3 regions of the Nocardia sp. NPDC057663 genome follow, and region 3 is predicted to be linked to each of the others. Evidence: riboswitches for the same ligand, from Rfam matches in the RefSeq annotation. Region 3 holds a riboswitch; each other region holds the start of a gene.
What was found. Region 3 has a riboswitch for S-adenosylmethionine ahead of ACFVAV_RS04310 (rhodanese-like domain-containing protein). Riboswitches for the same ligand answer to the same signal wherever they lie in the genome.
Positions count from the first base shown of each region.

Region 1: linked by a shared signal. The riboswitch ahead of ACFVAV_RS23075 (LLM class flavin-dependent oxidoreductase) and the one ahead of ACFVAV_RS04310 (rhodanese-like domain-containing protein) in region 3 are both predicted to bind S-adenosylmethionine.
Region 2: linked by a shared signal. The riboswitch ahead of ACFVAV_RS28680 (bifunctional o-acetylhomoserine/o-acetylserine sulfhydrylase) and the one ahead of ACFVAV_RS04310 (rhodanese-like domain-containing protein) in region 3 are both predicted to bind S-adenosylmethionine.

Region 1 is NZ_JBHVHX010000011.1:180,704-191,141, reverse strand. Features, by position in the region: gene ACFVAV_RS23110 (phytoene desaturase family protein) at 1-1,539, shown strand, start outside; gene ACFVAV_RS23105 (carotenoid biosynthesis protein) at 1,694-2,503, shown strand; gene ACFVAV_RS23100 (LppM family (lipo)protein) at 2,637-3,383, shown strand; gene ACFVAV_RS23095 (glycosyltransferase) at 3,385-4,557, shown strand; gene ACFVAV_RS23090 (lipase family protein) at 5,002-6,237, shown strand; gene ACFVAV_RS23085 (DUF6892 domain-containing protein) at 6,249-6,533, shown strand; gene ACFVAV_RS23080 (hypothetical protein) at 6,517-7,224, opposite strand; SAM riboswitch class I at 7,436-7,530, shown strand; gene ACFVAV_RS23075 (LLM class flavin-dependent oxidoreductase) at 7,557-8,627, shown strand; gene ACFVAV_RS23070 (ABC transporter substrate-binding protein) at 8,624-10,243, shown strand; gene ACFVAV_RS23065 (ABC transporter permease) at 10,246-10,438, shown strand, end outside.
Region 2 is NZ_JBHVHX010000019.1:55,359-65,796, forward strand. Features, by position in the region: gene ACFVAV_RS28660 (BTAD domain-containing putative transcriptional regulator) at 1-3,453, opposite strand, end outside; gene ACFVAV_RS28665 (hypothetical protein) at 3,523-4,212, opposite strand; gene ACFVAV_RS28670 (MFS transporter) at 4,380-5,873, opposite strand; gene ACFVAV_RS28675 (TetR family transcriptional regulator) at 6,009-6,749, shown strand; SAM riboswitch class IV at 6,813-6,923, shown strand; gene ACFVAV_RS28680 (bifunctional o-acetylhomoserine/o-acetylserine sulfhydrylase) at 7,004-8,320, shown strand; gene ACFVAV_RS28685 (homoserine O-acetyltransferase) at 8,317-9,465, shown strand; gene ACFVAV_RS28690 (TetR/AcrR family transcriptional regulator) at 9,470-10,114, opposite strand; gene ACFVAV_RS28695 (oxygenase MpaB family protein) at 10,266-10,438, shown strand, end outside.
Region 3 is NZ_JBHVHX010000001.1:911,094-921,531, reverse strand. Features, by position in the region: gene ACFVAV_RS04360 (alpha/beta fold hydrolase) at 1-183, opposite strand, end outside; gene ACFVAV_RS04355 (methylated-DNA--[protein]-cysteine S-methyltransferase) at 338-901, opposite strand; gene ACFVAV_RS04350 (hypothetical protein) at 950-1,234, opposite strand; gene ACFVAV_RS04345 (PLP-dependent aminotransferase family protein) at 1,296-2,798, shown strand; gene ACFVAV_RS04340 (hypothetical protein) at 2,800-3,165, opposite strand; gene ACFVAV_RS04335 (CaiB/BaiF CoA transferase family protein) at 3,247-4,344, opposite strand; gene ACFVAV_RS04330 (DUF456 domain-containing protein) at 4,473-4,955, shown strand; gene ACFVAV_RS04325 (amidohydrolase family protein) at 4,956-5,822, opposite strand; gene ACFVAV_RS04320 (FAD-dependent oxidoreductase) at 5,952-7,340, opposite strand; gene ACFVAV_RS04315 (hypothetical protein) at 7,400-7,990, shown strand; SAM riboswitch class IV at 8,036-8,152, shown strand; gene ACFVAV_RS04310 (rhodanese-like domain-containing protein) at 8,171-8,587, shown strand; gene ACFVAV_RS04305 (O-succinylhomoserine sulfhydrylase) at 8,598-9,806, shown strand; gene ACFVAV_RS04300 (DUF3558 domain-containing protein) at 10,049-10,438, shown strand, end outside.

The DNA of each region.
Region 1 (10,438 bases), on a different contig from region 3:
CACAACGCGCTGGTCGCCGCCTGCTATCTGGCGCGGGCCGGGCAGCGGGTGCAGGTGCTCGAGCGCGACGAGGTGCCCGGCGGCGCGGTGTCGACGGTGGCGCGGTTCCCCGGTCATCTGGTGGATCGCGGGTCCTCGGCGCACATCATGATCCGGCACACCGGGATCATCGAGGAGCTCGAGCTCGAGCGATTCGGGCTGCGCTACCTCGACTGCGATCCATGGGGGTTTACGCCGTCCGACGGCGTGCGCCCGCCGATCGTCTTCCATCGCGATCTCGACCTGACCTGTGCCTCGATCGCAGCGGCCTGCGGTGAACGCGACGCCGACGCCTATCGGCGTTTCGTCGCGGTGTGGGGTGAGCGCAGCGCGCGGGTGATGCGGTCCTTCGGTGGTCCGCCGACGCCGGGCAGGCTGCTGCGCTCGTTCTGGGGGCTGGACGCCCGCGACGGTGGCAGCGCGCTGTCACGGGAGTTTCTGCAGTCCGGTGACGCGCTGCTGGACTACTGGTTCGACGACGAACGGCTCAAGGCGTCGCTGGCCTGGTTCGGCGCGCAGTCGGGCCCGCCGATGTCGGAACCCGGCTCGGCGCCGATGGCCGGTTTCGCCGCGCTCATGCACACCCTGCCGCCGGGCCGGGCCGTGGGGGGAAGTGGGGCGCTCAGCGCGGCCCTGATCGCCCGGCTGCGCTCCGACGGCGGCGAACTGCACACCGGTGACGCCGTCACCGCGCTGCGCCGCACCGGCAGCGGCTGGCAGGTGTCGACCGCATCGGGACGAAACCTGCACGCCGACACCGTGATCGCGGGCTCCCACATCCTGGCCACCCTGGATCTGCTGCGGACAGGTGGTTTCGACGCCGACACCCTCGACGACTGGCAGCGCCGGATCCGGGTCGGCCCCGGCATCGGCATGGTGGTGCGCCTGGCCACCGACCGGCTACCGGAGTACCCCGGCGCCTCCCCCGCCGAATCCGCCCGCGGCCTGCAGTTCCTCGTCTCGGACCGGAATCAGCTGCGGCTCGCGCACGGCGCGGCCCTCGCCGGTTCGCTGCCGCCACGGCCGGTGGTGCTGGCGATGAGTTTCAGCGCCCTCGACCCCACCATCGCGCCCCCTGGCGAACATCAGCTGTCGCTGTGGGCGCAGTGGCATCCCTACGAGCTCGCCGACGGCAGCGACTGGGCAGCACACGCCGACCGCGAGGCGGATCGGATCATCGCCGAGGTCGACCGGTACGCACCGGGATTCGCATCCTCGGTACGGCAGCGGTTCGTGCAGACCCCGGTCGATCTCGAACGGGAGATGGGACTTCGCGGCGGCAATGTCATGCACGTCGAGATGTCGCTCGACCAGATGATGCTGTGGCGACCGCTGCCTGAACTGTCCGGACAGCGGGTACCGGGCGCTCCCGGCCTGTATCTGACGGGCGCGTCCACCCATCCCGGTGGCGGAGTATCCGGTGCCAGCGGTCGCAGCGCCGCGCGGCTGGTCCTCGGCGATCGCCGGATCCGCCGGTTCTCGTTGCCGCGCAGACGATGAGGCCAGGACTGAACAGGCCACGCGCGCGGACCCACGGTGCGCCTCGTCTGGTCGCCTGCGAGCCCGTGGACAGGCAGCGTCGGTGATCGGCACACATCGCCTCCGGCGGCTCGCGAACCGGCCAGGTCGCGGCGCCGCGGCGTTCGGTCGCTGGCTGCGCGCCGATCCGCAGCGCGCGCTGCCCACCGCCACCGCGATTCTGCTGGTACTGGTGCAGATCGCCTATCCGTTGAGTGCGGGCACGATCCGCGATCGGATCACGATTGTCGTCGTCGTGCTCTCGGCGGCGACCGCCCTCCTGCACGCGGCGACGACCCGCGGATGGCGCTGGGCCACCGGCTTCCTCGTCATCGTCTCCGGACTCGGGCTCACCGCCGAGATCATCGGTACGACCACCGGGTTTCCGTTCGGCAGCTATGCCTATGCCGTCGACCGGCTCGGGGCCGCGCTCGCCGAGGTTCCGCTGGTGGTCCCGCTGGCTTGGACCGGCGGGCTCTACCCGATCTGGATCGTCGCGGGTCTGATCGTGCACCGAGACTCGCGCATCGGGTCGGCTATGCGACGCGCCGGGCTGTTCGTCGTGGGTGCGGTCGGCTGGGATCTGTTCCTCGATCCGCAGATGGTGGCCGACGGCCAGTGGACCTGGCAGGTCACCGACGCGGGACTGCCCGGTCTCCCCCAGATTCCGTACACCAACTACCTCGGCTGGGCGCTCGTCGCCACGCTGATGGCGCTGCTGCTCACCGTCCTGGACCGGCGGGTTCCGCCTGCCCATGACCCGTCGGTGGCGGTCCCGGTCGCCGTGTTCGGGTGGACCTGGCTCGGCTCGACGCTCGCGCACGCGGTCTTCCTCGGTCTGCCCGCCTCCGCACTCTGGGGTTTCCTCGGCCTGGCGCCGCTCGGCATACCGCTCCTGCTGCGCGCCCGATCGCGCCACACAGCAGCGGACGACCGCGCGACCTGAGGTGTCGCGGCCCGGAATCAGGGGCGAAATGCCTGTTCGGCACGGGTCGGCGCGACCGTGTGGGCCCGTCGTGTGTGTTCTCGGGCCCCGGCCTGGCACGATGTCAAACGTGCAGCCGAGTCCCGTCGCCGACATGCCCACTCCTTCGCCGCGTCGTCATGGGCCCGCGCGGCGCGTCGCGGCCGTCGCCGTCCTGCTGGCGCTGCTGGTGCCCGCGCTGGCCGGGTGCCTGCGGGTGCAGGTGTCGATGGGCGTGTCGTCCAACGACCGGGTGTCGGGGCGGATCGTCGCCGCCGTCGTGCCGACCGGCCCCACCGACAAGGGTCCGCAGCTGAAGGCGCCCGATCCGCTGGCGGCCAAGGTCCGCGTCGAGAACTACAACCAGGACGGGTACGTCGGCTCGCAGGTGTTCTTCGACGACCTGTCCTTCGGCGAGGTCGGCCAGCTCGGCGGCCTGTCGGATCAGACGCAGGGCATGTTCACCCTGGAGTTCCAGCGCAACGGCGACCTGGTGAGCCTCACCGGTCGCGTCGACCTGGAGTCGGTGCCGCCGCACGGCTCGGACGTGCAGTTCTCCATCGCGTTCCCGGCCCGCGTCGCCAAGACCAACGGCACCCGCGAGGGCGACAGCACCGTGTCGTGGAAGCTGCCCGCCGGTGAGGTCTCGACCCTGCGCGCCGAGGTGAAGTACGCCGACCCGAACACGCGCTCGTTCGCCGGCTGGGCGGGCATCGTCGGCGGCATCACCCTCGCCGTCGCCGCGCTCGTCGCCGGCCTGGCCTTCCGCGACCGCAATCCCGGCCCGCCGAACGCGCCGCGTGGCGGTTTCTCGCCGCAGGAGATGTGGCGCGAGGTCACCAGCCGCAGGCTGGGCCGCTGACATGGGCGCGGCGGTCCGCTACCTGACCTGGGCAGGCACCGGCCTGGCCGCGCTGGGCACGACCACCGCCGCCTACAACCTGGTCACGTTGCGCACCCTGCCGCGCCGGGTCGCCGGCGTGATCGAACCCGTGACGGTGTGCGTGCCCGCCCGCGACGAAGCCGACCGCCTGCCCGACCTGATCGCCGACCTGCGCGCCCAGACCGGGATACCGCGACTGCGCGTACTCATCCTCGACGACGCCTCCACCGACAACACCTACGAGGCCGCGCTCACCGCCATCGGCGACGACGACCGCTTCAGCGTGCTGCGCTCGGCCGCCCATCCCGCCCCCGGCTGGACCGGCAAGGCCGCCGCCTGCGCCCGGCTCGCGGCCCGCACCGATGCGGCGGCCCTGGTCTTCGTCGACGCCGATGTCCGCCTGGCCCCGCACGCCGTCGCCGCCGCTGTCACCGAATTGCGCAGGCGCGGAGCCGGTCTGGTGTCGGCCTGGCCGGTCCAGGAGGCCGGATCGATCACCGAGCGCTTGGTCCAGCCGCTGCTCGCGTGGTCGTGGGCCTCGACGCTGCCGCTCGGCCCGGCCAATCACAGCCTGCGCCCGTCGACCGCGGTCGCGTGCGGGCAGTTCCTGGCCGTCGATGCCGAGGCCTATCGTGCGGGCGGCGGACATGCCGCGGTCGCCGCCAGCGCCACTGAGGACCTCGACCTGGCCAGAGCGCTGCGCCGGGCAGGCCATGGCACCGCGCTGGTGACCGCCGGTCCGGCGGCGAGCACCCGGATGTACACCGGCGCCGACGAGCTCACCAACGGCTACACCCGCTGGCTGTGGTCGGCCTACGGCGGCCGGATCGACGCGGGCGCCGCGATCGGACTGCTTGCCACCCTTGCCTATTGGATTCCCCCGCTCGCCGCCCTCTGCGGACGTGGCCGGATCCGCCGGGCCGGACTGCTCGGCTACCTCGCCGCAGTAGCCGGTCGCCTCGCCGCCCGCAGCACCGAAACCCGCCGAGCGCCGAGCCGCACCGACATCACCTCAGCGGTGGCCCACCCGCTCGGCGTGACCCACTACCTCGCCCTGTGGACCCGCTCGCACTACCGCCACCGCACCGGCAGACTGCGCTGGAAGCAACGCCCCCTCGTCGCCCCGGAAACCGCTACCGCGCAGCGCGCCTGACAGTTCCGTGTCAGCACGGATGTGGTGGACCATTCGTGAGTTTCTTGTGGGGCGGCCTCACCCTCGACGACCTGGCCTCGGCTCAACCCAACGCGCGGCACGCCCTGATACTGCAACTGCACTCGAGCATCGGCCCCCGGTCGATCGAGCCTCTCTCGATGAACCGGCGTCCAGCATCGACGTGGAATTGGCGGAGGGCCGCCACAATGCACTTGGATCCGGAAGGTCCGCGACCGGTCCGGTTCCAGGCGGCCGCGCGGTGATGCGGGCCTTTGGCTCGAGCGGTGTCAGTGTCACCGGCTTGGGGCCACATCGGATGCGCAGTGTCATTTTCGCGCATTCGGCCCCGTTTCGGCGTGTCGCTGGTAGTTTGCCAGCGGTAGCGCTTGAATACCGCCTGGCTGGTCGACGAATTACCCCGCACAACCAGTGGAGGTCAAGGTCGTGAAGCGTCCGTTTCTTGCGTTCCCCGGTAGCCGAGGCAGCGGTTGGACCCGTGTCCTCGGTGCATTCGGCGGTGCCGCACTCGCGCTGCTGCTCGCGACGACGGCAACCGCGGAACCGCTGTACCCGCATTCCGATCCGGACCCGTTCTACGCCGCCCCGGCGGATTTGGCGGAGCACCCCGCCGGTGATGTGCTCGACATGCGGGCACAGCCGCCGCTGCCCCTCTTCCCCAGCGCCACCGTCACATTGGTCAAGTACCGGTCCACCGATTCGCACGGTGCGCCGATCGCGGCGACTACCACGATCCTGACCCCCGCCGGCCATCGGCCCGACGGGCCGTTGCTGTCGTATCAGCACTTCATCAATGCGCTCGGCACGGGCTGCGGGGTATCGCACATGCTGTACAACAGCGACCTGAATCTGGTGTCGACGACGCCGATCTTGAACGTCGTGCTGCAGCAGGGTTGGAGTGTCGCACTGCCGGATCATCTCGGACCTGAGTTCGCCATGGGAGCCGCGCGTTTGGGTGGCCAGATCGTCTTGGACGGCATCCGGGCGGTGAAACGGCTGCCCGTACTCGCCGTGCAGCACAGCCCAGTGGTGATGACCGGCTACTCCGGTGGCGGCATGGCCACCGCATGGGCGGCAGCGCTGCAGCCGTCGTACGCACCAGAGCTCGAGCTCGCGGGCGCGGCCATCGGTGGCGTCCCGGTGAACCTGGTGACGATGGCGCATGCTCTGGGCATGGACCCGCACCCAGCCTTCGGGCTGGCCATGGCGACGGCGATCGGTCTGGAGCGGGAGTATCCGGACCAGGTGCCCATCAGCGCGTATCTCAATCCGCGTGGCCTCGCACTTCGTGACGCAATGGCCAACAGCTGCACCAACACCATCCTCGCCATGGGCGCCAACGGCAGCGCTCGCGAGTACGTCACCAACTCCTCGATCTTCGACAGCCCCGACGCCCGGTCGGTGGTGGAGGAGAACAGTCTGGAGCTCTACGCCGGGGTGCCGGAAATACCTATGTTCGAATGGCATTCGCCGACCGACCCGTTGATTCCGGTCGACGCCATCAACAACACCAACCGCCGCTGGTGCGCGGCGGGGGTACGGTTGCAGACGCTGTGGGTGCCCTCAGTCGAGCATTTGTCCGCGGCGGTCGCGGGCGCCCCCGCGGTACTGCAGTGGCTCGACGGACGGGTTCGCGGAGAGCCTGCGCCCGTCGCCTGCTGAGATCTGGGACCATGCCTGGTCGAGGCTCCGGGGCACAGGTGACCAACCTGTGTCTGGACGGCGATCGTGAGGTCTATCAGCTCCACCCCGGGTGGTGGCACTTCGGCAGGCATTTCTCGATCACGAACCTGGACGGGATCGCCTACTGTGAGGCACTCGAAGATCTCGATCTCAACTCGATGGTCGAAGCCACCAGTCTCGCCCCGCTTGCGGGGTTGACCAGGCTACAGCACCTCAGACTGGATGCGGGCATCCAGCGGCGCGGGCGGACTGTGACGATCAAGGGACTTCGGTGACTCCGACCGTCGGGAAGAAGAAGCAGGAGCGGCCCGCGTTGTCGGTGGTGCCGAAGACGGCGGCCAGGACGGTGCCGCGGCCGGTGTCGACGGGAACTGCCCGTACGCCGCCGACGGGGATGGCGGTGAACAGGAAGTCGCGGATGGCGGTTTCGGCGAGGGGGCGCAGTTCGACGGGGACCTCGGGTGGGACCATCGCGCGGACGATGTCGGTGATCGAGCCCATCGATGCCAGGCCGCCGCGGCCGGTGCTGATGTTGAGCCAGGCGACCTGCATGCCGGAAGTCTTGGTGGTGGCGGTGTCGGGCGACAGGCCGTAGGGCAGGAAGGTGAACATCGTCTGCCCGGATTTCACCGCGGTGAGGTCGAGGCCTGGGATCTGCACAGAGTTCGCCGGCCACGGGCCCGGGACCGCACCTGCGACGGCGGGGATCAGGCCGAGGCCGTCACCGGCGCAGTTCGCGGCGACCGTCGGATACAGGAACGGCTGGACGCCGAGCGCTTCGAGGGTGTCGACGACGGTGTGATACGCCCCGAGCAGGTCGCCAGGATCCGCCGCCTGGGTCGCGGGCGCATCTCTGGTTACCGCAGGCGCGGCGGGCTCCGCCGCCGCGGTGGGCGCGGTCAGCAGCAGCGCGGCGGCACAGGCCGCCAGCGTGGTCAGTGTGGTGGAACGACGCGGCTCGGTCACGGCGCACTCCTCATCGACGCGGAGACATCCGACGCTACTCCCGCTTCGGGCGAAATCCCCCCAGGTGAGGCACACCGAGCCGTCGGCGCGTCGCACAGTGTGCCCGAGCGCGCCCTTCGTTCCAAGCTCTGCGCTCACGCTGATCCTTACCGTTGTGAAGTATCCCGGCAGTGCCACATGCTGATTCAGTACCGGCCCCTGCGGCCGGTCGCAACCATCCAGAGCGACCGAGAGACCTGGCTCCACGACGTCGCAGCAACCCGCCCGTTCCCCGGGTGTGGGTGCTTCCGCCGGGTTCGATGGAGGAAGAAAGTGGCGAGGTCTGCTGTCGCATGAAATTTCTGTTGTTCACGCTGGTGACCAGGGTGCCCGACCCGATCACCGGCATCATCCCCGAGACGCGGGACCGGTTGCGCGAGGTCGTCGAACAAGCCCGGCTGGCCGAGGAACTCGGCTACGACGGCTTCGCCGTCGGTGAGCGGCACGAGGACCCGTTCCTCTCGGCCGCTCCCCCGGTGCTGTTGAGCCACATCGCCGCCGTCACCTCGCGGCTCACCCTGTTCACCGCGGTGACCACGCTGAGCCTGCTCGACCCGGTGCGCGCGTTCGAGGACTACTCGACACTGGACAACCTGGCGGGCGGGCGGCTCGAGCTGATCATCGGCAAGGGCAACGGCGCCGCGCAGGCCCAGCTGTATCACGTCACCACCGAGGACCAGTGGGACCGCAATCGTGAAGGCTACGAACTGTTCCGGGCGCTGTGGGACAGCGACGAGGTGACCTGGTCGGGCCGGTTCCGCCCGTCGCTCACCGCGGCGAAGGCGCTGCCGCGGCCGTGGCAGCCACGGATCCGGATCTGGCACGGCAGCGCGACCAGCCGCGAATCGGTGGAACTGGCCGCGCGCCACGGTGATCCGCTGTTCTCGGCGAACGTCACCAATCCGATCGAACCGTATGCCGAACTGGTGCGCCACTATCGGGAACGCTGGGCCGACCACGGCCATGATCCGGCCGACGCGCTCGTCGGGGCGGGCACCGCGGGCTTCCATGTCGCGCCCACCTCCCAGCAGGCCAGGGCGGTCTACGCCCCGCTGTTCGAAGCTCGCCTCGCGCTGGCACGAAAACTGGGGCATCCCATCGTGTTCGACACCGTCGACGACTTCGTCTCGCGCAGTTCCGCGCTCATCGGCAGCCCCGAGGAAGTGATCGACAAGGTCGGCCGCTACCACGAGCAGTTCGGCCACGAGGTGATCCACCTGTCCGCCGAACGCGAAGGCCGCGCCGACGCCGACTACCTGGGCAGTCTCGAACTGTTCCAGGCCGAGGTGGCGCCCGAGCTGCGCCGCCGCATTCCCAGCCGTCCCCTGGCCACTGGCCGCGAATTCTCTGGAGTCACCCCGTGATCGGTCCTCATCATCGTCTCGCCGCCGTCGCCGGCGTCCTCGCCGTCGCCACCTCCGTGGTCGCGTGCGGCAGCGACAGCGCGGGCTCGGGCGGGCAGGCCGGTCCGCCCCAGCCCGGCGGCACCCTGCGGTACGGGCTGTCGCAAGCGCCGTCGTGCTCGGATCCGGCGCAGGCCGGCTCGAACCAGACCATCTATGTCGCCCGCCAGATCGTCGACTCGCTCACCGATCAGGACCCGAAGACCGGCGCGATCACGCCGTGGCTGGCCAAGAGCTGGGAGGTCAGCTCCGACGCGAAGGTGTTCACGTTCACGCTCGCCGACGGTGTCACCTTCAGCGACGGCACCCCGCTGACCGCGGACTCGGTGCGCGACACCTTCGACGCGATCATCAAGCTGGGCGGTGCGAAGGCGCCGCTGGGCGCGAGCTACCTCACCAACTACATCGGCACGACGGCGGTCGACAAGCTCACCGCCCGGGTCGAATTCAGCCAGCCCAACGCCCAGTTCCTGCAGGCCTCCTCGACGCCGCAGCTGGGCATCCTGGCCCAGTCGACCAATGCCAAGCCCGCCGAGGCCCGGTGCGCGGGCGACAACATCGGCAGCGGACCGTTCACCTACGCGGGCTACAAGCAGGACGTCTCGGCGACCCTGGCCAAGCGGGCCGGATATCACTGGGGCTCGACGGTATTCGGGCATCAGGGTGAGGCGTACCTGGACCGGATCGACTTCACCGTCGTCCCCGAATCCGGGGTGCGCACCGGCAGTCTCGTCTCCGGCCAGCTCGACGCGATCAGCGACGCGCTGCCGCAGGACGCGCCGCAGATCGATGCCGTGGGCGGTCGGGTGCTGTCCACGTCGAACCCGGGCACGCCGTTCGGGCTGCACCCCAATGTGACTCGTGGCCCACTGCGCGACCCGGCGGTGCGCCAGGCACTGCTGCCCGCGCTGGACCGCAAGCAGCTCGTCGACACCGTGCTCGGCCCGCAGTTCAAAGTCGCGAGCTCGACCCTGGCCTCGGCGACGCCCGCCTACGCGGATCTCTCGGCGAAACTGCCCTATGACCCGGCCGCGGCGAAGTCGATCCTCGACCAGGCGGGCTGGGCGCCCGGCGCCGACGGCATCCGGGCGAAGAACGGTGAGCGACTGAGCTTCTCGGTGACATTCAGCCAGGTCTTCGCGGGCAACCAGGCGATTCTGGAACTGGTGCAGCAGCAGTTGCGCCAGGTGGGCGTCGACCTGAAGCTCGATCTGGTGTCGCTGCCGGAGTGGACCGCCAAGATGAACTCCAAGGACTACGACGCCACCTACGGCAATTCCACCCGCGCCGACGGCGACATCCTGCGCACGTCCTTCTCCCTCACCGGTCGCAACCTCAACGCCCGCGGACCGATCCCGGCCCTGGACGAGACCCTGGACAAGCAGCTGGCCGCCAACGATCCGGCCGCCAGGTCATTGCTGATCAAGACGGCGCAGCAGCAGATCCTCGACAACGGCCTCTACATCCCGACCGTCGAGCTGTCGCAGGCGATCGGCGCGGCGGCGAGCACCCAGGATCTGAAGTTCGAGGCCTCGGCCCGGCTGCAGTTCTTCGACACCTGGCTGAGCGGGCGCTGATCATGGGCCGATACGTGGGTTCCCGGGTGCTGCAGGCGATCTGGGTGTTGTGGGCGGCGTTCACCATCTCCTTCGTCGTGCTGTACCTGCTGCCGGCGGACCCGGTGTCGATGGCCGCCGACGGCGGCGGGCCGGGCACCGCCGTCGACAAGGCGGCGATCGCGGAACTGCAGGCCCGCTACGGCTTGGACAAGC
Region 2 (10,438 bases), on a different contig from region 3:
CGGGCCGAAGGCGACCGACCCGGAGTCCATACCCGCGATGGTGCCCGCTCTCGGCAGCAGGTCCTGATAGAGCCGCCGGGCCGCCTCGACCGTGCCGATCCGGGTGACCACCCTGGCCTCGAACACCGACATCGCGCACCAGTAGTAGTCACGCAGGACCGGGGTGCCCGCGCCGAGCACAGCGGCCGCTCGCTCGGTGTCTCCCGCGTCGAGCAGGGCCAGCATGTACGCGGACCGGAGCGCGTGCGGTGCGGCCGCGTTCAGCGCGGCGTATCCGTCGAGGCCGGGTGCGAGGTCGCCGAGCGCCCAGCCGGTCATCATCTCGGCCAGCAGGGTCAGTTCGGCGCCGTTGGCGTGGCCTGCCGCGATCATCTTCGCGCTGAGGTCGGCATCGATTGCTTTGGCGGTCGCGAAGTCGCCGCGCAGTGCGGCGAGCACAGCCAGATGCGCGGTGGAGACGACCAGCAGCGGGCCGAGCTGGCCGCCCTCGGCGCAGTCGAGTGCCTTGGCGATCTCGGCCCGCGCGGCGACGAGCCGGCCCGCACCCGAGGCGACGAGGAAGCGCAGAAAATGCGCGACCGCCTGGTACTCCGGCAGACCAGCCTCGGTCGACACGCGCAGCAGTTCGTCGGCCAGGTCGCCGCGTTCCGGCCACAGGTCGGGACCGAGCGCGACGAAAGCCCTGGCATTGAGTGCGGCGCACAACAATTCGGGATCATCGAGTTCGCGCGCTGCGCGCAAGGCCTCGGCGGAGCAGGCGAAGGCGTGCGGGTTGTCGAAGCCGACGACTTCGAAGGCGGTGGTGACGAGCAGTCGGATCCGCAGGTCCGGCGCTGTCGTGCGCGTCGACGCGGAGGCCAGCTCGGCCCACATGCCACGGTCGGGAAGGCCGCGTTCGCGGCTGGTCCAGATCGTGGGGGCGCGCCAGCAGGTGAGGACGGCGACGACGGGATCGGTGATGATCTGGGCATCGTCACCGCGCGCGGTAGCGGGGTGAGTGTCGGTGCCGGGCATGAGGGCGCGGGCTGTTGCCAGGGCTTCGATGCGCAGGATGCGGGCCTGTTCGTCGTTGCCGCCGTAGGCGAGGGCGTTGACCAGTGCGCAGGTGGTCGACAGGGCCGCCAGGCGGTCCGCACGCGGCGCCGTGGCGTTGACGTGTCCTGCGCACATGTGTAATTCGAGGGCGGAGCGCCACAGTGGCTCGGCGTCCTGGTGGGCGCGGCGGGCCGTGCGCCTGCGGGCAGCGGCGAGGACGTAGCGCAGCGCACGGGCGGCGTTCGCGGTGCCCGCACCGGCGATGGCGTGGTGGGCCATGGCGTCGAGGTCGACTGTGCTGGTATCGGATTCGAGGTCGGCCGTGGTCACGCCGGTGCGGCGTTCGAGGAGTTCCAGGGCCGACCAGTGCAGCCGGGCGCGACGCAGGGCGGGGATGTCGCCGTAGACCGCGTCGCGAATGAGCGCGTGGGCGAACGTGATTCGATCGGTGCCCGCGATTCGGACGAGCCCGGCCACGGTGACGGTGTCGACCAGGTCGACCAAGGTGTCTTCCGGCTCGGCGGTCAGTTCGAGCAGGGTGTCGAAGTCGATGTCGTCGCCCCACACCGCGGCTAGGCGCAGCGCCCGGGCCGCGCCCGCGGGCAGCCGGGCGATTCGGCGGCTCAGCACATCGCACACACCATCCGGCACGGCATGCAGATCGCCCACCGCCGCAGCGAGTTTGGCGACCTCGCGGACGAACAGTGGGTTTCCACCGGTCCGCTCGCGCAACCGCTCGGCGGTGTCGTCATCGATGGACCCCAACCCGGCACGGGCCGCGACCGCGCGCACGGCCGCGGTATCCAGACCACCCAGCTCCAACCGGCGACCGGTCGTGGCCGCCAGCGCCGCAGCCGTAGCCCGCACCCCCGCGTCCGCCTCGGACCCACGAGCGGTGACCAGGACCAGCACCGGCCGATGTGCCAGCCAGGCCACCAGCTGCCGCAGGATCTGCAAGGTAGCGCTGTCGGCACGATGGACATCTTCGAGAACCACCAGCACAGGCCCGTCGGCCAGTCGCTGCCCACACGCCCGGGCCACCGCCTGCGCGATGGCGAACGGCCCCGCCTGCGCGCCGAACCCATCCGGCACCGGACCTGCCGACGCCCGCGCGCCAAGCCCATCGAGCAGATGTACCCAAGCCCAGGCGGCGGGCGCGCCGTCGACTTCGGGACACGCCGCGCTCACGACGGTCCACCCGTCGGCGGCGAGTGCCCAGGCCAGCGATTCGGCCTGGGTGGTCTTGCCCGCGCCCGCTTCCCCTTCCAGCCACACCACCCTGGCTCGCCCGTGCGCCACCACCTCTCCCGCCTCGGCGAGCAGCGCCGCCCGTTCGGCGTCATAACCGACCGCCGCGCCCGCGGATCGCGACCGCGTGCCGGCCAGATCCGCGCGACTGCCGTCCCCGGGCCGATCCACCGCCGCACCCACGCCGGCACCATGCACGCCGACAACCGGAGCCCCATCGCCGACTGGACCCGTGGACCGAGCAGCTGCCACCCGACCGCTCGCCGACCTGGCCGATTCCCCTCCGTCGGCAGCCCGCGCAGACTCCGCAATCCGGTCAGCGGCATCGGCAAGGTGCTGGTTGGGGAACGCCGGATCGGACTTCGGTGAGACGGTGATCGATGTTGTCGGCGCCTCTGGCCGCGTCGAACCGGGCGATCGGGGCGGGTCGGCTGGTACCGGGGGCTGATCCAATTCTGGTGCGTGGGTGAGGATCGCGGTTTCCAGTGCGCCGAGGGCGGGGCCGGGGAGGACGCCGAATTCGGTGTCCAGGTAGGTGCGGACTCGGCGGAGAGTGGCCAGGGCGTCGAGTTGGCGACCGAGGCGGTATTGGGTGAGGGCCAGTAGGCGGGCGGCGTTTTCGCGGTCCGGGTGGTCGGCCGCGTGGGGGTGCAGGAGGGCGAAGGCCTCGTCGGGGTGGCCGAGGGCCAGGGCCGCTTCGGCGCGGCGTTCGACGGCGAGGCGGCGGAGTTCGTGCAGGCGGGCCGCTTCCGGGATGACCCAGTGGGCCGTCACGAAGGGGGCGTACGGCTCGCCGTGCCAGCACGCGAGTGCGTCGCCGAGGACGTGATAGCGCCGGCCGGGGTCGGGGTCGCCGTCGGCGAGCAGGCGCTCGAACTGCCACGCGTCGACCGCGGACCGGTCGAGGCGCAGGGCGTAGCCGGGGGCCTCGGAGATCAGGACGGTGGCGGGCGCGCGGGGTGGGCGGTCGGGTTCGATGGCGCGGCGCAGGTAGGAGATGTGGGCCTGGAGTGCGCCGAGGGCCTTCGGTGGTGGGTCACCCGCCCAGAGGTCGTCGATCAGGCGATCGGTCGACACCACCTCGCCGCCCGCGAGTACCAGGCGGGCCAGGAGCGCGCGCTGACGCGGTCCACCCAGATCGGCGGGCCGGTCACCCACCTCGACCCGCAAGGGGCCGAGTACTTCGATACGTACGGCGGGCGTGCCGCCGTACGGTCCTTCGTGTTCGATGCGGTCAATTTACCTGGCGATACGCACTCCCGCGATGCCGATCGCGAGACCCTGGGCGACGGTTCCGGGGATGATCCACCACCCTTCGGCACCCGGCAGCACCCCGGGCAGCATCGCCGCGACCGTCATGGACAGCGTGCCGAGGATGATCAGCACACCCGACCAGCGGCCGAACACCGCGGCGGGCCGGATCAGCGCGTACACCGCGAGCAGCACGAACCCGAGCAGCAGCGCCAGCGACAGCGGCGCGAGCACCGCGGCCGAGGCGTCGGAGATCTCGGCCGCGGTGTGGTGGTCGAGATGGGTGCTGACGAACACCTCGTGATAGGCCCCGATCGGGATCACCACCGCCAGCCCGGCGAACAGCAAACCGTGCGCGAGGGTGAGGATCTTGCCCGCCCGGTCGTCGCCCGGCCCGCGGATGGCGCGGACCAGCGCGGGTAGCCCGACCGCCATCAACACCGCACCGACGGCGAAGGTGAGATGCGCGGCTTCCCAGGTCGGCGCCTGCTCGGACGACTCGGCGTGTTCCAGCGGATGCAGGAGGTTACCCACCGCCCACAGGGCCGCGCCGACGGCCAGGACCCACGCCCTGCCCCGGTCCCGACTCCCCGGCGGGACGAGGCTCGACGCCGGATCGACTGGATGCGGCGCGGCCGCGACGGTGTTGTTCGCCTCATCGGCGGTCTCGATAGTCATGAGCCGAGGGTGACCGCGACCGATTGGCTCCCACTTGCGAACGAATTGCGGCCGCCTCGAACCGGCGGTCTCCGCGGCGTGATCCGCCGAACGGCCCGCTGTGGCGCGATCACAGGCGAGGCAGCCCCGCACGCCGGAAAGGCATGCGGGGCTCGGCGATCCGGCACTCAGACCGCGATCGGCACCCGGGTGGCGTGCTCGTCGCCTTCGATCAGGTTCTCCGGCTTGTCCCTGATCATCAGCGCGATCACCACGGCGGCGACCAGGAAGAACCCGGCGCCGACAGAGAACGCCACGTCGTAGCTGTAGATCGACGCGCGCTCGACGAGATGGTCGACAGCCGGATTGTCGGTCGCGTAGTTCTTCGCCGCCTGCACCGAGATCGTGGTGAGCAAGGCGGTGCCGACCGCGCCGCCGACCTGCTGGGCGGCGTTGAGCAGGGCGCTGGCCACGCCGGAGTCGTCGGCGTCGACCTGGTGCAGGGCGACGGCCTGCATGCCGACGAACAGCGGGCCCATGCCGAGCGCGATCAGCAGCTGGGCGGGCAGCACGCTCAGCGCGTACCCGTCGCCGTAGCCGAGCTGGGCCAGCCACAGCAGGCCGACGGTGCCGAGCAGCGCGCCGACGACCATCAGCGGACGCGGGCCGAGCTTGGGCATCAACGCGCTGGTGACACCGGCCGAGACCGCGATGCCGACCGGGAACGGCAGGAACGCGACACCCGCTTTCAGCGGCGAGTAGCCGAGGGTGTTCTGGTAGTAGAAGCTCAGGAACAGGAACATCGCGAACATGGCGATCGGGATCAGCAGCGCGGCCAGCAGCGCCCCACCGCGGTTGATCTCCCCCGGAATCCGCAGCGGCAGGAGCGGATTCGCCGTGCGCGCCTCGATGACGACGAAGGCGATCAGCAGCGCGAAGCCCGCGCCGAGCAGGGTCAGGGTGCTCCCGGCCAGCCAGCCGTCTTCGGCGGCGCGGCTGAATCCGTAGACGATCGACACCAGGCCCGCCGTCACCGTGACGGCGCCGGGCAGGTCGTAACCGCCGACCCGCGGCACCGGCACATCGCGCACGATGACCGCCAGCGCGCCCAGCAGCGCGACGATCGCGACCGGCGTGTTCATCAGCAGCGTCCAGCGCCAGGACACGTACTCGGTGAGCGCGCCGCCCACGATCAGCCCGAACGCGACACCACCCGCCGAGATGCCGGCGAACACGGCGAACGCGCGGGCCCGCTCCTTGACGTCGGTGAAGGTCACCGACAGCAGCGACAGCGCCGAGGGCGCGAGCAGCGCGGCGAACGCGCCCTGCAAGCCGCGCCCGAGGAACAGCTGCAACCCGTCCTGAGCCAGCCCCGCCAGCGCCGAGGCGGCGGCGAAGCCGACCAGGCCGATCAGGAAGATGCGCCTGCGCCCGAGGTAGTCGGCCATCCGGCCGCCGAGCAGCAGCAGGCCGCCGAAGATCAGGGTGTAGGCGGTCAGGGCCCACTGTTTGTCGCCCTCGCTGATGCCGAGGTCCTTCTGGGCGAACGGGAGCGCGATCGTCACGACGGTGGCGTCGAGGATCACCATCAGCTGTGCGGAGGCGAGCACGGCCAGCGCCCACCAGCGTCTCGAATTCGATTGCTTATCAGTTGGTTTCGCGTCTGTCTCGATGCCGGTCACCACGGACTCCTAGTTACTCGAAGGCTCGCGCTCAATCCTGGCACCATGGGACAATTGGCGTCAAGAGAAAAATGTCTGACTGCGCCATTTGGCGCAAAAAGACAGGCAAATCGGAGGGGGCGGTAGGCTGGAGAGATGCTGGACTCGACCACTCCGATCACCGGCGACCGGATGACCGAACCGGCAGGCCCGATCGCGGCCCGCCACGCGCCGACGGGCCTGCGCGAACGCAAGAAGCGCCAGACCAGGGCAGCGATCGTCGAGGTCGGGCTGAGCCTGTGCGACGCGCAGGGATTCGACGCCACGACGGTCGAGCAGATCGCCGCGGGCGCCGACGTCTCCCCGCGCACGGTCAACCGGTACTTCCCGATGAAGGAAGACATCGTGCTCGCCCCGATCGACGACTTCGGGCTCACCGTGGCCGAGGCGCTCGGCGAGCAGCCGCGCACCGGCGACGAACTCGGCGCGCTGTGCGGCGCCTACCTGCAGGTCGTCGATACCGAGGCCGACGCCGACGGCGTGCGCTTCCTGCGCCAGTTCCTGCAGATGCAGCGGATCATGCGGTCCAGCCAGGCCGTGAACGCGCGGGCGCTCGAGTACGCCGAGAAGAAGAACATCGCGGTCTGCGCCCAGCTGGCCGAGCGGATGTCGACCACGCCCGACGACTTCTCGGTCCGGCTGGTGGCGGGCACCTGGCAGATGCTGTGCCACCTCTCGATCGCCGCGGTCGAGGACGGGCTGCTGAGCTCGACCCCGGAGGCCGCCGCCCAGGTCACCAAGGACGCCGTGCTGCGCGCCTACCACGAGCTCCGCCGCATCTGCGGCGCCCGGCCCGAGGCCGACACGCCAGGGATCGGCACACCGACGGCGGAGTGATCCAGGCGACGAAACCGGGGGAAGTTTCCGCGCGGACGCAATGGCCGGTTAACATGACGGCAAGGTCATGAGTACCAGCGCCAAGCCCCGGCTCGCTGGTCGGCAACCCTCCAGCTGCGGTGGGGTGCTCCGGGTGATGACCGGGCTCTCGAAGGTCGAGAGCAAGCGCGCACTGCAGGAGGCCCCCATGTGTTGTTGTCCGTCGATCCGACCCAGCTGACGCGATACACCGGCGAACAACCCTGGAGCATTTCATGACCGACTCTGCCCTGCCCGAGAACTGGTCCTTCGAGACCAAGCAGATCCACGCGGGCCAGGCCCCCGACGCGAGCACCAACGCGCGGGCACTGCCGATCTACCAGACCACCTCCTACACCTTCCGCGACACCGACCACGCCGCCGCGCTGTTCGGCCTCGCCGAACCGGGCAACATCTACACCCGGATCATGAACCCCACCCAGGACGCGGTCGAGCAGCGCATCGCCGCGCTCGAAGGTGGCGTCGCGGCGCTGCTGGTGGCCTCCGGCCAGGCCGCCGAGACCTACGCGATCCTGAACCTGGCCGGCGCCGGTGACCACATCGTGTCGAGCCCGCACCTCTACGGCGGCACGTACAACCTGTTCCACTACTCGCTGCCCAAGCTCGGCATCGAGGTCTCCTTCGTCGAGGATCCCGACGACCTGGCGCAGTGGCAGGCCGCCATCCGGCCCAACACCAAGGCCTTCTACGGCGAGACCATCGCCAACCCGAGCAGCGCCGTGTTCGACATCCCCGGCATCGCCGAGGTGGCGCACACGGCGGGCATCCCGCTGATCGTCGACAACACCGTCGCGACCCCGTACCTGATCCAGCCGCTGGCCCACGGCGCCGACATCGTCGTGCACTCGGCCACGAAGTACCTGGGCGGGCACGGCGCCGCGGTCGCGGGCGCGATCGTCGACGGCGGGACCTTCGACTGGACCGTGCGCGACGCCGACGGCAACGCCCGCTTCCCCGGTTTCACCGAGCCCGATCCCAGCTACCACGGTGCGGTGTTCGCCGACCTGGGCGCGCCCGCCTTCGCGCTGAAGGCGCGCGTGCAGCTGCTGCGGGATCTGGGTGCGGCGGTGTCGCCGTTCAACGCGTTCCTCATCGCCCAGGGCATCGAGACGCTGAGCCTGCGGGTCGAGCGGCACGTGTCCAATGCCGAGGCCGTGGCACAGTTCGTCGCCGCGCAGCCGGGGGTCGAGGCCGTGCACTACGCCGGGCTCGAGACCTCGCCCTGGTACGCGCGGGCCAAGCAGCTCGCACCCAAGGGCGCGGGCGCGATCGTCGCGTTCGAGCTGCATGGCGGTGTCGACGCGGGCAAGAAGTTCGTGGACGCGTTAACCCTGCACAGCCATGTCGCTAACATCGGTGATGTGCGTTCTCTCGTGATTCACCCGGCGTCGACCACGCACTCGCAGTTGACGCCCGAGGAGCAACTGGCCTCCGGCGTCACCCCGGGGCTGGTTCGGCTCGCCGTGGGCATCGAGGGAATCGACGACATCCTGGCCGATCTGCGCGCAGGTTTCGCGGCGGCGACGACGTGACTGTGAGCACCGAATCGCCGATCACTCGTCCCGCAACCGGTGTGGCCCTGCTGCCACCGCCGGACGGGCGACTCGGCGTGGTCGCCATCGGGGACGTGTCGCTGGAGAACGGCGCCGTGCTCCCCGATGTGCGGCTGGCGGTGCAACGCTGGGGCGAGCTCTCGCCCACGCTCGACAACGTGGTGCTCGTCGAGCACGCGCTGACCGGTGACTCGCATGTCATCGCGAGCGCGGACAACGCGCAGCCCGGCTGGTGGGAGGGCATGGTCGGGCCCGGCGCGCCGATCGACACCGACGAGTGGTGTGTCCTCGCGACCAATGTGCTCGGCGGTTGCAAGGGCAGTACCGGGCCGTCCTCGCTCGCGCCCGACGGCACGCCGTGGGGCTCGCGTTTTCCCGATCTGACCATCCGTGACCAGGTGACCGCCGAGGCGCAGCTGCTCGATCTGCTCGGGATCGAGCGGCTGGCCGCCGTCGTCGGCGGGTCGATGGGCGGCATGCGGGTGCTGGAGTGGATCGTCGGTCAGCCCGAGCGGGTCGCGGCCGCGCTCGTGCTGGCCGTCGGCGCCCGCGCCACCGCTGATCAGATCGGCACCCAGACCACCCAGATGGCCGTCATCACCGCCGACCCGGATTGGCAGGGCGGCGACTATCACGGCACCGGCCGCGCCCCGATGACCGGCATGGGCCTGGCCCGGCGCATCGCGCACCTGACCTACCGCACCGACGGCGAGCTCGATCACCGCTTCACCAATCGGCCCCAGGGCGACGAGGACCCGTGGACGGGCGGGCGCTACGCGGTGCAGAGCTACCTGGAGCACCAGGCCGAGAAGCTCTGTCAGCGGTTCGATCCGGCCACCTATGTGCTGCTCAGCGAGGCCATGAACCGGCACGACATCGGCCGGGGCCGGGGCGGGGTCGCCGCGGCGCTGGCCGCGACGACGGTGCCGGTCGTGGTGGGCGGCGTCGACTCCGATCGGCTCTACCCGCTGCCCACCCAGGCCGAGCTGGCCGAGGGGCTGCCGGGCTGCGCCGGTCTCGAGATCGTGCACTCACGCGACGGGCACGACGGTTTCCTCACCGAGGCCGCCGCGGTGTCCAAGCTGCTCACCGAGACGATGCGGCTCGCCCGCGAGAACCGCTGACCGTTCAGCTTTTCGTCGTGCCGGCCAGCAGGGTGACGATCGAGCGGACGTAATCCTGGAGCCGTTCGCGCGGATACTCCTGCGGCTCGCTGACCGCGAGCCTGCCGAGCATCTCGGCGACGGTGAGCGTCGAGTTCGCGAGCAGTCCCGCGTCCATCGCCGACCACCGCGGTGACATTGCGATGCCGACGCGGACAAGGGATTCCGCGCGGTCCAGGATGTCGGCGCGGGCCGCGCGCAGCGCGGCACGGTATTCGTCGGGAGCGCTGGCCGGGGTCGCCAGGATCAGGCGCCAGCGCGTCGGATTCGCCAGTGCCACACCGACGAACGCCTCGACCGTGGCCGAGGCGGCGGCGATCGGATCGGTGTCGAGCAGGTTTTCCGGCAGGGTCTCGGCGATCTGGTCCAGGCCACGTTCACGTTCGCGTTCCAGCAGCGCCTCGACGAGTTCGGCGCGGGTCTTGAACACGGTGTAGAGCACCGGCTTGCCGACGCCCGCCTCCTGCGCGACGGCCTCCATGCTCAGCTCGTGCAGTTCCATCCGGCCGAGCACGGTGAACGCGGCATCGAGGAGCTGGGCCCGCCGCTCGTGCGGCGGCAGGCGCGGGGCATAGCGGCGCCGCGGCCGTTGCTCCTGCGTTGCGGTCACGCCCGCACCTCCTCCGTTTCCTGGACGATACCCCGGCGGTGGACTCTCGGCATCAATCCTACGCAACCGTTGTATTCGTTGTGCACCATTGCTACGGTGGCGTTGTATTCACCGACGAGGTTCGCCTCGGCACTGCAAAGGAGCATGTGCAATGGCTTTCGATCCGTCCACCCTGCGCCGCGACGACTACGGTTTCTTCGGGCCGGGCTCCCCCAGCTGGAAGGTGTGGGCGTCGCCGACCGCGCTGATCGGTTTCCAGCGCGCGGTCACCCTCGAGCACTTCGACCCGTTCCTGACCGCCGCAGTCGCCGACTCACAGGGCAT
Region 3 (10,438 bases):
GCGCCGGTCGTAGTTCAGCACCGTCAGGTCGAAGTCGGCGGCCAGCGTCTGGGCGAGCTCGACCATGGTCGCGAACTCGCGGTAGCTGAACGCGCCGCCGATCAGGATGACCGTCCCCGCCGTGCCTTCCCCGACCCGGTCGTAGGCAATCGTGGTGCCGTCGGCCGACGTCACAGTCTGCATTGTGGTTCCTCTCGATACGGGCCGTGTGACCACCGGACTCGACGTTACGCGATCGGGTCCGGTGCAGGTCGGCACGGGTTTCCCGCCGGCGAATCCGATCTTCCCGGCTTGCTTGTGGAGACGACGTCCACCCGGCGAATTCATCGGTCGAGGATCAGAACAACGTCGGCTCGCCGAAACCGGGGGTCCGCTCGATCTCCAGCAGCCGCGCCTTGGTGCCGATGCCGCCGGGCGCGGAGAAACCGTGCAGCGCGTGGTCGGCGGCGAGGACCCGGTGACAGGGGATGATCAGCGGAACAGGGTTGCGCCCCAGCGCCTGTCCGACGGCTTGGGCCGAGCCCGGCGCGCCGAGGCGGGTGGCGATGTCGCCGTAGCTGAGCGTGTGGCCGGGGTCGATCGCACGGGTCACCGCGTAGACGGCCCGGTGGAAGTCGGGCACACCGCGCAGGTCGACGTCGATCCAGCGCAACGGGTCGACCGTGCCCGCCAGATGGGCGCGAATCCCCGCGATCGCCGCGGTGATCGCGGGCCCCGGTTCGTCCTCGGCCACCGGCACGCCGCCGAGTGGCCTGGTGATCCGGGCGAGCGTCTCCTCCTCGCTCGCCTCGGGTAACTGGAACCGCACGACGGTCTCGCCGTGCCAGGCGATCGCGCACAGGCCGATCGCCGTGTCGAACAGTGCCGCGGCAACCGGTTCGGTCCTGGTTCCGGAACTCATGATCACAGTGTGCGCCGACCCGGTGACAGATTCCGGCCCGCCCCGCGCTCACGCGGCGAGCGGCCCGCGCTCTCCAGGCTTGAGAGGGCCAGTTTTCGGCAACTGGACTGGATTGTCGACGGTGGCGTTTCCCGATACTGCCTCCGGCTCGTCCTCGTGCACCCGCATGGCATCCAGATCGCGGAATAGCCGCTGGTCATCGTAGGTGCCGAAAGCCCGGTCGTGCGGCAGATACTGGAACGGCCAGAACGGCAATTCCCCCCGTTTCGGCGAGAAGTGATAGACCGCGTATCCGAAGGCGGTGGCGACGGCGAGGGCGAGGAAAGTGGTCATGTCGTAAGAATCCTCCGACTGGCCTTGCCTAGAAATATCCACTTACGGAATACTGGACTTCATGGCGACAAGAGTGATCGGCGCATCGGGCCTGGCCCGCGACCTCGGCCGGTGGCGTGACCCCGAAACCGGCGGCGATTCCCCCGAGCGCCGCCCGCACCGCCCCGCCTATCTGGCCCTGGCCGAGGCGATCCGGCTGCTGATCCACGACGGGCGCGCCCCACTCGGCGTCGCCCTGCCCAGCGAGCGCGATCTGGCCACCACCCTCGGCGTCAGCCGCACCACCATCACCTCGACGTACGCGCTGCTGCGCGAGCACGGCTACCTGATCAGCCGCCAGGGCTCCCGCAGCACGGTGGCGCTGCCGCCCGCCATCCAGCACGACGGCTCCAAGCCGACCCGCGGGATCATGGCGCTGATGGCACAGCCGGAGTTGCCGACCATCGACATGACCTACGCCGCGATGTCGGCTCCGCCGGAGCTGCACGACGCGTATTCGACCGCGCTGCAAGGCATTCCGGCCTATCTCGGCACGCACGGCATGGACCCGGTCGGCGTGGTCGCCCTGCGCGAGGCGCTGGCCCGCCGCTACACCGCCCGCGGCCTGCCCACCGAGCCCGAGCAGATCCTGGTGACGCTCGGTGCCCAGCACGGACTCCGGCTGCTGCTCAACGTGCTCACCTCGCCCGCCGCGCGCGTGCTGATCGAGCACCCCACCTACCCGAACGCGATCGAGGCCATCCGCGATGTCGGCGCCCGCCCCATCCCGGTGCCGCTGCGTCCCGAATTCCCGCACGCCGGTTGGGACCTCGACGGTCTGCGCAGCACCGCCAGGCAGACCGCGGCGACGCTGGCCTACCTGGTCCCCGACTTCAACAACCCGACCGGCCTGCTGCTCGACGCCGACGGCCGCGCCGAACTGGCCGCCATCGCCCGCGACACCAGGATGACCGTCGTCGTCGACGAGTCGATGAGCGATCTGAACCTGTCCGGTGCGACCATGCCGCCACCGGTCGCCGCGTTCGCCAAGGGCTCGGAGATCATCACCATCGGTTCGGCGTCGAAGTCGTTCTGGGGTGGTCTGCGGGTCGGCTGGATCCGCACCAATCAGGCGCTGATCACCAAGCTGCTCGGCATCCGCGCCACCGTCGACCTCGGCACCCCGGTGATGGACCAGCTGGCCACCGTCCACCTGCTCGAGAACGCCGAACCCATCCTCGAGCACCGCCGCGACCAGCTGCGCGCCCAGCGCGCCGCCCTGCTCGACGCCGTCGCCGAAGATCTCCCCGGCTGGTACATCGCGCCCGGTGCCGGCGGCATGTCGGTCTGGGCTCAGCTGCCGAGCCCCGTCTCCACCGCGCTGGCCGCCACCGCCCCCAACCACGGCGTATTGCTCGCCGCCGGACCACGCTTCGGCGTCCAGGGCGCGTTCGAACGCTTCCTGCGCCTACCTTTCACCCACCCCGAACCGGACCTGCGCCTGGCCGTGAAATCGATCGCCGCCGCCTACGAAGCCCTCACCCCACGCGCCGCCGATCCGCTGCAACCGCTCACCTGCTACTGAGTCAGCCGGATCCGCACGAGTGGGATCCGGCCGACGCGGATGCGGGTCGCACGGTCTCGTAGCCGACGCCGAGCATGAACAGCGTCGACGCCAGGACGGCGACCGTGGTGAGCGGCACCGCGATGGCGCTGCGCCTGGACGGATAGCGGAACAGCAGCACCAGCAGGAACACCAGCGCGACGGTGCTGGCCAGCGCGAGCCCGGCCGCGAGGCCGTAGAGCGCGCTGGCCGCCATGGGCGCCGGGGCGTCACTGCGGCAATGGGATTCGACGAGCTGGCCTTTGCGATTGTCCAGCATTCCTTCGGCCAAGGCGAAGAACAGCAACGCGGTGCCGAAGGTGGTGACCGCGATGAGCGCGGCGAGCACCTTCGGTGGCCGGTGGCCGGTGCGGATCCGTAGCCTGTCGTCGTCGATAGTCGATAAGACTACCGGCGACAGGCCCGCAAATCAGTCAACCCAGACCGATTCGATCGGTGTCGTCTCCGACGGCGGCGGCGTCGGCACGCCACCGGGAGTGCGGGAGAACCGCGGCGCCGGCGCGTGCTGGACGACGCCCTCGATATCGATCAGGCCGGTACGGGCCACGATGTGCGGATTCTGCTCGGCCTCGGTGAAGGTCAGCACCGGAGTGGTGCAGGCGTCGGTGCCGTCGAAGATCGCGGCCCACTCGTCGCGGGTCTTGGTCTTGAACTTGTCCGCGAACAGCTTGCGCAGCTGCTCCTGCCCGTTCGGATCGATCTGCATGGGCAGACCCTCCGGGTCGATCTCCAGCCCGGCCAGCAGCTCGGCGTAGAACTGCGGCTCGATCGCGCCGACGGCCATGTACTTGCCGTCGGAGGTCTCGTAGGTGTCGTAGAACGCCATGCCGGTGTCGAGCAGGTTGGTGCCGCGCTCGTCGGACCACAGGCCGACTCCGCGCATGCCCCAGATCATGTGCGACAGGGCGAGCGCGCCATCGACCATCGCGGCGTCGATCACCTGGCCCTTACCGGAACTCTGCCGCTCGACCAGCGCGGCGAGCACGCCGAACACCAGGAACATCGAGCCGCCACCGAAGTCGCCGACCATGTTCAGCGGCGGCACCGGCCGCTCACCCTTGCGGCCGATGGCGTTGAGCACGCCGGTCAGCGAGATGTAGTTGATGTCGTGGCCCGCGCGATCGGCGAGCGGGCCGTGCTGACCCCAGCCGGTCATCCGGCCGTAGACCAGGCGCGGGTTGCGGGCCAGCGCGTCGTCGGGGCCGAGGCCCATGCGCTCGGTGACGCCGGGACGGAAGCCCTCGAGCAGCACATCGGCCTTCTCGACCAGGTCGAGGATCTTGGCGACGTCGGCTGGGTCCTTCAGGTTCGCCTCGACGATGGTCCGGCCACGCCACTGCGGGCGCTCCATGAAGCCGGGCATCATGCCGGGACGCTGCACGCGGACCACGTCGGCGCCGAGGTCGGCCAGCAGTAGCGCGGCATGGGGGCCTGGCCCGATGCCGGCCAGCTCGATGACCTTGATCCCCGCGAGGGGTCCCTGCTTGGCGGTGGTGGACTCGCTCACACCTGACCTCTGTTCATCGTCGAACGGTATTGACACTCTGACAATAGCGTCGGGATGGCGAGCCGGGTAGGGCATGAGTGAGAATTCCGGGTGGCGCGACTCGGCGCCACAATGGGAGGAACCCGGTAGTGAGCGTGTGGGGTGAGGTCATCGTAGGCCTCGTCATTCTGGTCGGCCTAATCGGTGTGATCGTTCCGATCCTGCCTGGCGTCATCCTGATCTTCGCGGCAATCGCGGTGTGGGCCTTCATGACCGGCGGTGCCGAGGCCTGGGCGGTCCTCGCGATCGCCACGGTCGCGCTGGCCATCTCCGGTGTCGTGAAATACACCTGGCCCGGCAGGCGGATGCGCGAGGCGGGGGTGTCGAACCGGTCGCTGCTGGTCGGCGCGATCCTGGGCGTCGTCGGCTTCTTCGTCATCCCGATCGTCGGCCTGTTCATCGGCTTCGTGCTCGGCGTGTACCTGGCCGAGCTGTACCGCGTGAAGACCAACCAGCTGGCCTGGCCCGCGACGCTGCACGCGCTCAAGGGCGTCGGCCTGTCGATGCTGGTCGAGCTGCTCGGCGCGCTGGTCGCCGCCGGGGTGTGGCTCACCGGCTCGATCCTGGCCTGACTACTCGATGACCGGCAGCGGGCGGGTGTGCTCGCCCGCGCCGGGCAGTTGGTTGCGGGGGATCGGCACGGTCGGATTGTCGGTGCGCCGGATCGGCATCGTCGGCAGTGGGTCGGTCGCCGACCGCTTCACGGCGGGCAGCCGGTAGGCCTCGCGCGCGTTGTCCTCGAGCACCGCGCGCATATCGGCGCCGACGACCTGGCAGATCAGGTCCACATCGGTGTCCTCGAACGGCCTGCCCGCGCGGGTGCCGGGCAGGTCGGTGCCGAACATGAGCGCGCCGGGATTGACCGCGTGGATGCGGCGCATCGTCTCCGCGACGTCCATGTCGACCCGGCCGAAACCGGTCGCCTTCACCCTGGCGCCGCGATCCACCAGATCGAGCAGATAGGGCACGCCCTCGTCGGACATGCCGAGGTGGTCGATCGAGAGCGCGGGCAGCTTGGAGATGACCGGCTGCAGCGAGGCCAGCATCTGCCCGTCGATGTAGAGCTCGACGTGCCAGCCGGCCAGCTCGTGCGCGCGCAGCGCCTGCAGGGTCATCTCGGTGATGTCGGCGGCGGCGCGCTTGAGATTGAACCGCAGGGCACGCACGCCCGCGCGGTCCAGTTCGAGGATCTCGTCGTCGGTGGCGTCCAGATCCAGCCGGGTGACCCCGACCCACCCGTCGCCGAGTTCGGCCAGCGCGGTTTTCAGATACGACTGATCGGAGCCTTGGAATGACGCGCTGACCACGGCGCCACCACGAACATCGAAGTGCTCCATGCGCTTTCGATAGTCGGCGATGGTGAACGGGTCAGGCAGGTAGCCTTCGTTCTCGATCAGCGGGAACCGCGGATCGATGATGTGGACGTGGGCATCGAACACTTGTACAGAATGCCTCGAGTTCGGCGGAATGGAACAGTCCGGCCGTTGTGACGGTGGCCGTGGAACAGAAAAGCCGGCGGGTTCCAGAACGTGGCGTCCTGTCACCCACCGGCTTCTCGGGGTCCGATCCTAGACCTTGTTCGGCTCGGAGGCGCGCAGCATGTCCTCGCGCTCCACGACCTTCACGCGCTCACGGCCTTCGGGCTCGCCGAGAGCGCGCTCGTGCGCGTCGAGGCGGTACCAGCCTGCCCACGTGGTGAACGGGATGCCCTTGCCCTCGAGGAACGTGGTGACCGCGTCCAGCTCGGGCTGCGGCGCCGGGGCGAAGTCCTTGGCGTCGTCGAGCAGGCAGGCGATGGTCTCGTTGGCGTCGCCCTTGGTGTGGCCGATGAGGCCGACGGGGCCGCGCTTGATCCAGCCGGTCACGTAGGTGGCGGGCATGAAACGGGCGTCGCCCTCAGCGGTCTCGTCGGAGATCACGCGACCGGCCTCGTTCGGCACGGTGCCGGCCTGGTCGTCGAACGGCAGCTGGGTGATGTTCTGCGACAGGTAGCCGACGGCGCGGTAGATCGCCTGCACGTCCCACTGCTTGAACTCGCCGGTGCCCTTGACGTTGCCGGTGCCGTCGAGCTGGGTGCGCTCGGTCTTGAGACCGACGACCTTGCCGTCCTCGCCGATGACCTCGGCGGGGGACTCGAAGAAGTGCAGGAACAGCTTGTGCGGGCGGTTGCCCTGGTCGCGGATCGCCCACTGCTCGAGGGTGTTGGCGACCATGTCGACCTGCTTGGAGTTGCGGCGCGCGGCCTCGGAACCCTCGTCGTAGTCGATGTCCTCGGGATCGACGATGACCTCGATCGTCGGGGAATGATCGAGTTCACGCAGCTCGAGCGGGGTGAACTTGGCCTGGGCGGGGCCACGGCGTCCGAAGACGTGGACCTCGACGGCCTTGTTCTCCTTGAGCCCCTTGTAGACGTTCGGCGGGATCTCGGTCGGCAGCAGCTCGTCACCGGTCTTGGCCAGCACGCGCGCGACGTCGAGGGCGACGTTGCCGACACCGAGGACGGCGACCTTCTCCGCGTCCAGCGGCCACGAGCGCGGCACGTCGGGGTGCCCGTCGTACCAGGACACGAAGTCCGCGGCACCGTAGGAGCCGTCGAGGTCGATGCCGGGGATCGGCAGGGCGCGGTCGGCGTTGGCGCCGGTGGAGAAGATCACCGCGTCGTAGAACTGACGCAGGTCGTCCAGGGTGATGTCGGTGCCGTAGTCGATGTTGCCGAGCAGCCGCACCTGGTCCTTGTCGAGGACCTTGTGCAGGGCGGTGATGATGCCCTTGATGCGCGGGTGATCGGGCGCGACGCCGTAGCGGATCAGACCGAAGGGCGCAGGCATGCGCTCGTAGAGGTCGATGCTCACGTCGGCATCGGACTTCATCAAGGCGTCGGCGGCGTAGATACCGGCCGGTCCTGCGCCCACGATCGCAATGCGGAGCGGGCGGGTCGCTGCACTCTGTTCGGTCATTTTCTACGCGCACCCTTTGGTCGAGAACTGTTGACGGCGTCAATTTAGCTTAGGCTAAGTTGGCGATCCGGCTGCTGGCAGCTGCCTTCGACGTCGGCAGCAGGCCATATTCGGAGGCAATTCTATCTGCGGCGTTGTGGCCACCCGGCGCGCGGTGTGGTTGCCCGCGCCGGGTCTGTCAGGATTACAGCATGAACGAGGAACAATCAGGCTCGGAAGACCAGCCCATCGTGGTGGATCAGACCGACAACCGTTCCGTCGTCCCGTTCGTAGCGGCCGCGGTGATCGCGGTCGTCGTGCTCATCGGCATCGTGCTCGGCGGGCTGCTCTCCCCCGCTGAGAAAAATGTCACAGAGGCCGATCGGCTCACGGCCGCCGTCTCCAACTATATCGACGCCCGCTCGCGCAGTGAGCTGCGTCCACCGCCTGGGGTCGCGTGCCCCGGCTTCGACGAGGAGAAATCCGGACTGTCCGAACGGCTCGGCGGCCCGAAATCGGCCGTGACGATCGACAAGAAGGGTTTCGACAAGGCGACCGTCAACGGCGATCGGGCCAAGATCGACGCCACCGTGCAGATCGGCGACACGACGTCCACCAGCACCTGGAACCTGACCCGGGTCGACGGCGCCTGGCTGGTCTGCACGCCGTGAACCGTTTGACATCGTGACCTGTGCCGGGGCAATCTCGGATCGCAAGGTCATGAGTACCAGCGCCAAGCCCCGGCTCGCTGGTCGGCAACCCTCCTCCGCGGTGGGGTGCTCCGGGTGACGACCTGGCCGTGCGCCGGACAACCGCCACGGCAAGAGCGGATTCACGCAGGAGGTTTCGACATGACTTACGCCGGCGACATCACCCCTGAGAAGGCGTGGGAGATTCTGACCGAGCACCCCGACGCGGTGCTGGTCGACGTGCGCACCGAAGGTGAGTGGGCACAGATCGGCATCCCCGACACCAGCTCGATCGAGCGCCCGGCCCACTTCATCGAGTGGGTCGACGGCACCGGCACCCGCAACCCGAAGTTCGCCGCCGAGCTCGAGCAGGCGCTGGCCGAGCGCCCGGCCGACGCGCCCGTGGTGTTCCTGTGTCGCTCCGGTCAGCGCTCCATCGGCGCCGCGACCGTGGCGACCGCGGCGGGCATCGCCCCGTCCTACAACGTGCTCGACGGTTTCGAAGGTGGCCCCGACGCGTTCGGGCAGCGCGGCAACACCGGTTGGCGCGCGGTCGGCCTGCCGTGGCGTCAGGCATAAGGAGAAACGCATGATCACCGGTGGTTCGTTCGACAAGCCACTGCCCGAGGGCGTCGGCCCCGCCACCCTCGGCGTCCGCGGCGGCCTGCGCCGCTCCGGCTTCGAGGAGACCTCCGAGGCGCTGTACCTGACCTCGGGTTTCGTCTATGAGAGCGCCGAAGCCGCCGAAGCGTCGTTCACCGGCGAGGTCGAGCACTTCGTCTACTCCCGCTACGGCAACCCGACGGTGGCCATGTTCGAGGAGCGCATCCGCCTGCTCGACGGCGCCGAGGCCGCGTTCGCGACCGCGTCGGGCATGTCCGCGGTGTTCACCGCGCTCGGCGCGCTGCTGAAGGCCGGCGATCGCCTCGTCGCGGCCCGCAGCCTGTTCGGCTCCTGCTTCGTGGTGTGCAACGAGATCCTCCCGCGCTGGGGCATCGAAACCGTCTTCGTCGACGGTGACGACCTCGAGCAGTGGGAGCAGGCGCTCTCGGTGCCCACCCAGGCCGTGTTCTTCGAGACCCCGGCCAACCCGATGCAGACCCTCGTCGACGTCCGCAAGGTCACCGAGCTCGCCCACGCCGCGGGCGCGAAGGTGGTGCTGGACAACGTTTTCGCCACCCCGCTGCTGCAGCGCGGCTTCGAACTCGGCGCCGACGTGGTCGTCTACTCCGGCACCAAGCACATCGACGGCCAGGGCCGCGTCCTCGGCGGCGCCATCCTCGGCGCCCAGGACTACATCGACGGCCCCGTCAAGAACCTGATGCGCCACACCGGCCCCGCCCTGAGCCCGTTCAACGCCTGGACCCTGCTCAAGGGCCTGGAGACCATGCCGCTGCGCGTGCGCCAGTCCACCGAATCGGCACTGAAGGTCGCCCAGTTCCTGGAGACCAGCAAGTCGGTCAACTGGGTGAAATACCCCTTCCTGGAATCACATCCACAGCACGCCCTCGCCACCTCGCAGATGTCCGGCGGCGGCACCGTCGTCACCTTCGAACTCGCCGGCGACGACGGCAAGAAGCGCGCCTTCGAGGTCCTCAACCGCCTCCGCATCATCGACATCTCCAACAACCTCGGCGACGCGAAGACATTGATCACCCACCCCGCCACGACCACCCACCGAGCGATGGGCCCTGAGGGCCGCGCGTCGATCGGGTTGAGCGACGGTGTGGTCCGCATCTCGGTCGGACTCGAGGACATCGAGGACCTCCTCGGCGACCTCGATCACGCCCTGAGCTAGGTCCAGCGGAATGCCCAGGGTCAGCCTGTCGAAACGAACGTCGTCGGCTGGTCCGTCCTTGGGCAGTCGAATCCTTCGATGGATTGGCAGACTCTTCGAATGGCTACTGGCCCTGTTGTTTTGACAGTTGCCGAGCTGTCATCGACTGGTGCGGCCGTGACTGGCTGATAGGCTGCCAGCGACATCCTCGGGGAGGGAATGACATGATTCGCTTGGCCAGATCTGTCTGCGTCGCACTCGGAGTGGCGGGCATCGCGGCCGCGATCGTCGGCTGTGATGCGTCGGGGGAGGGCGGTTCGACTCCGACTTCGACGTTGTCCGTCAACGGACGTGAGCTCGCCAAAAGCGTGCCCACCGGGTTCGATCCGTGCACGGATGTTCCCGAACAGGTACTGACCGAGGAACGGCTCTATAAGAAGGAGCCGACAATCACCGAGGCGCCAGGCGGGGTTGTCTGGAAGGGCTGTGGCTGGGTCTACCGGGGCGGTGGCGGCTACACCCTGAGTGTTCGGATGACCAATCTCACCGTGCCGATGGTGCGCGAGCGCCACTTCCAGGATGCCGCCGAGTTCTCGGTCGGTGGTCGTGAGGCGATTTCCACACGGCAGTTCGAGGGGCCGAACATCAAAGAC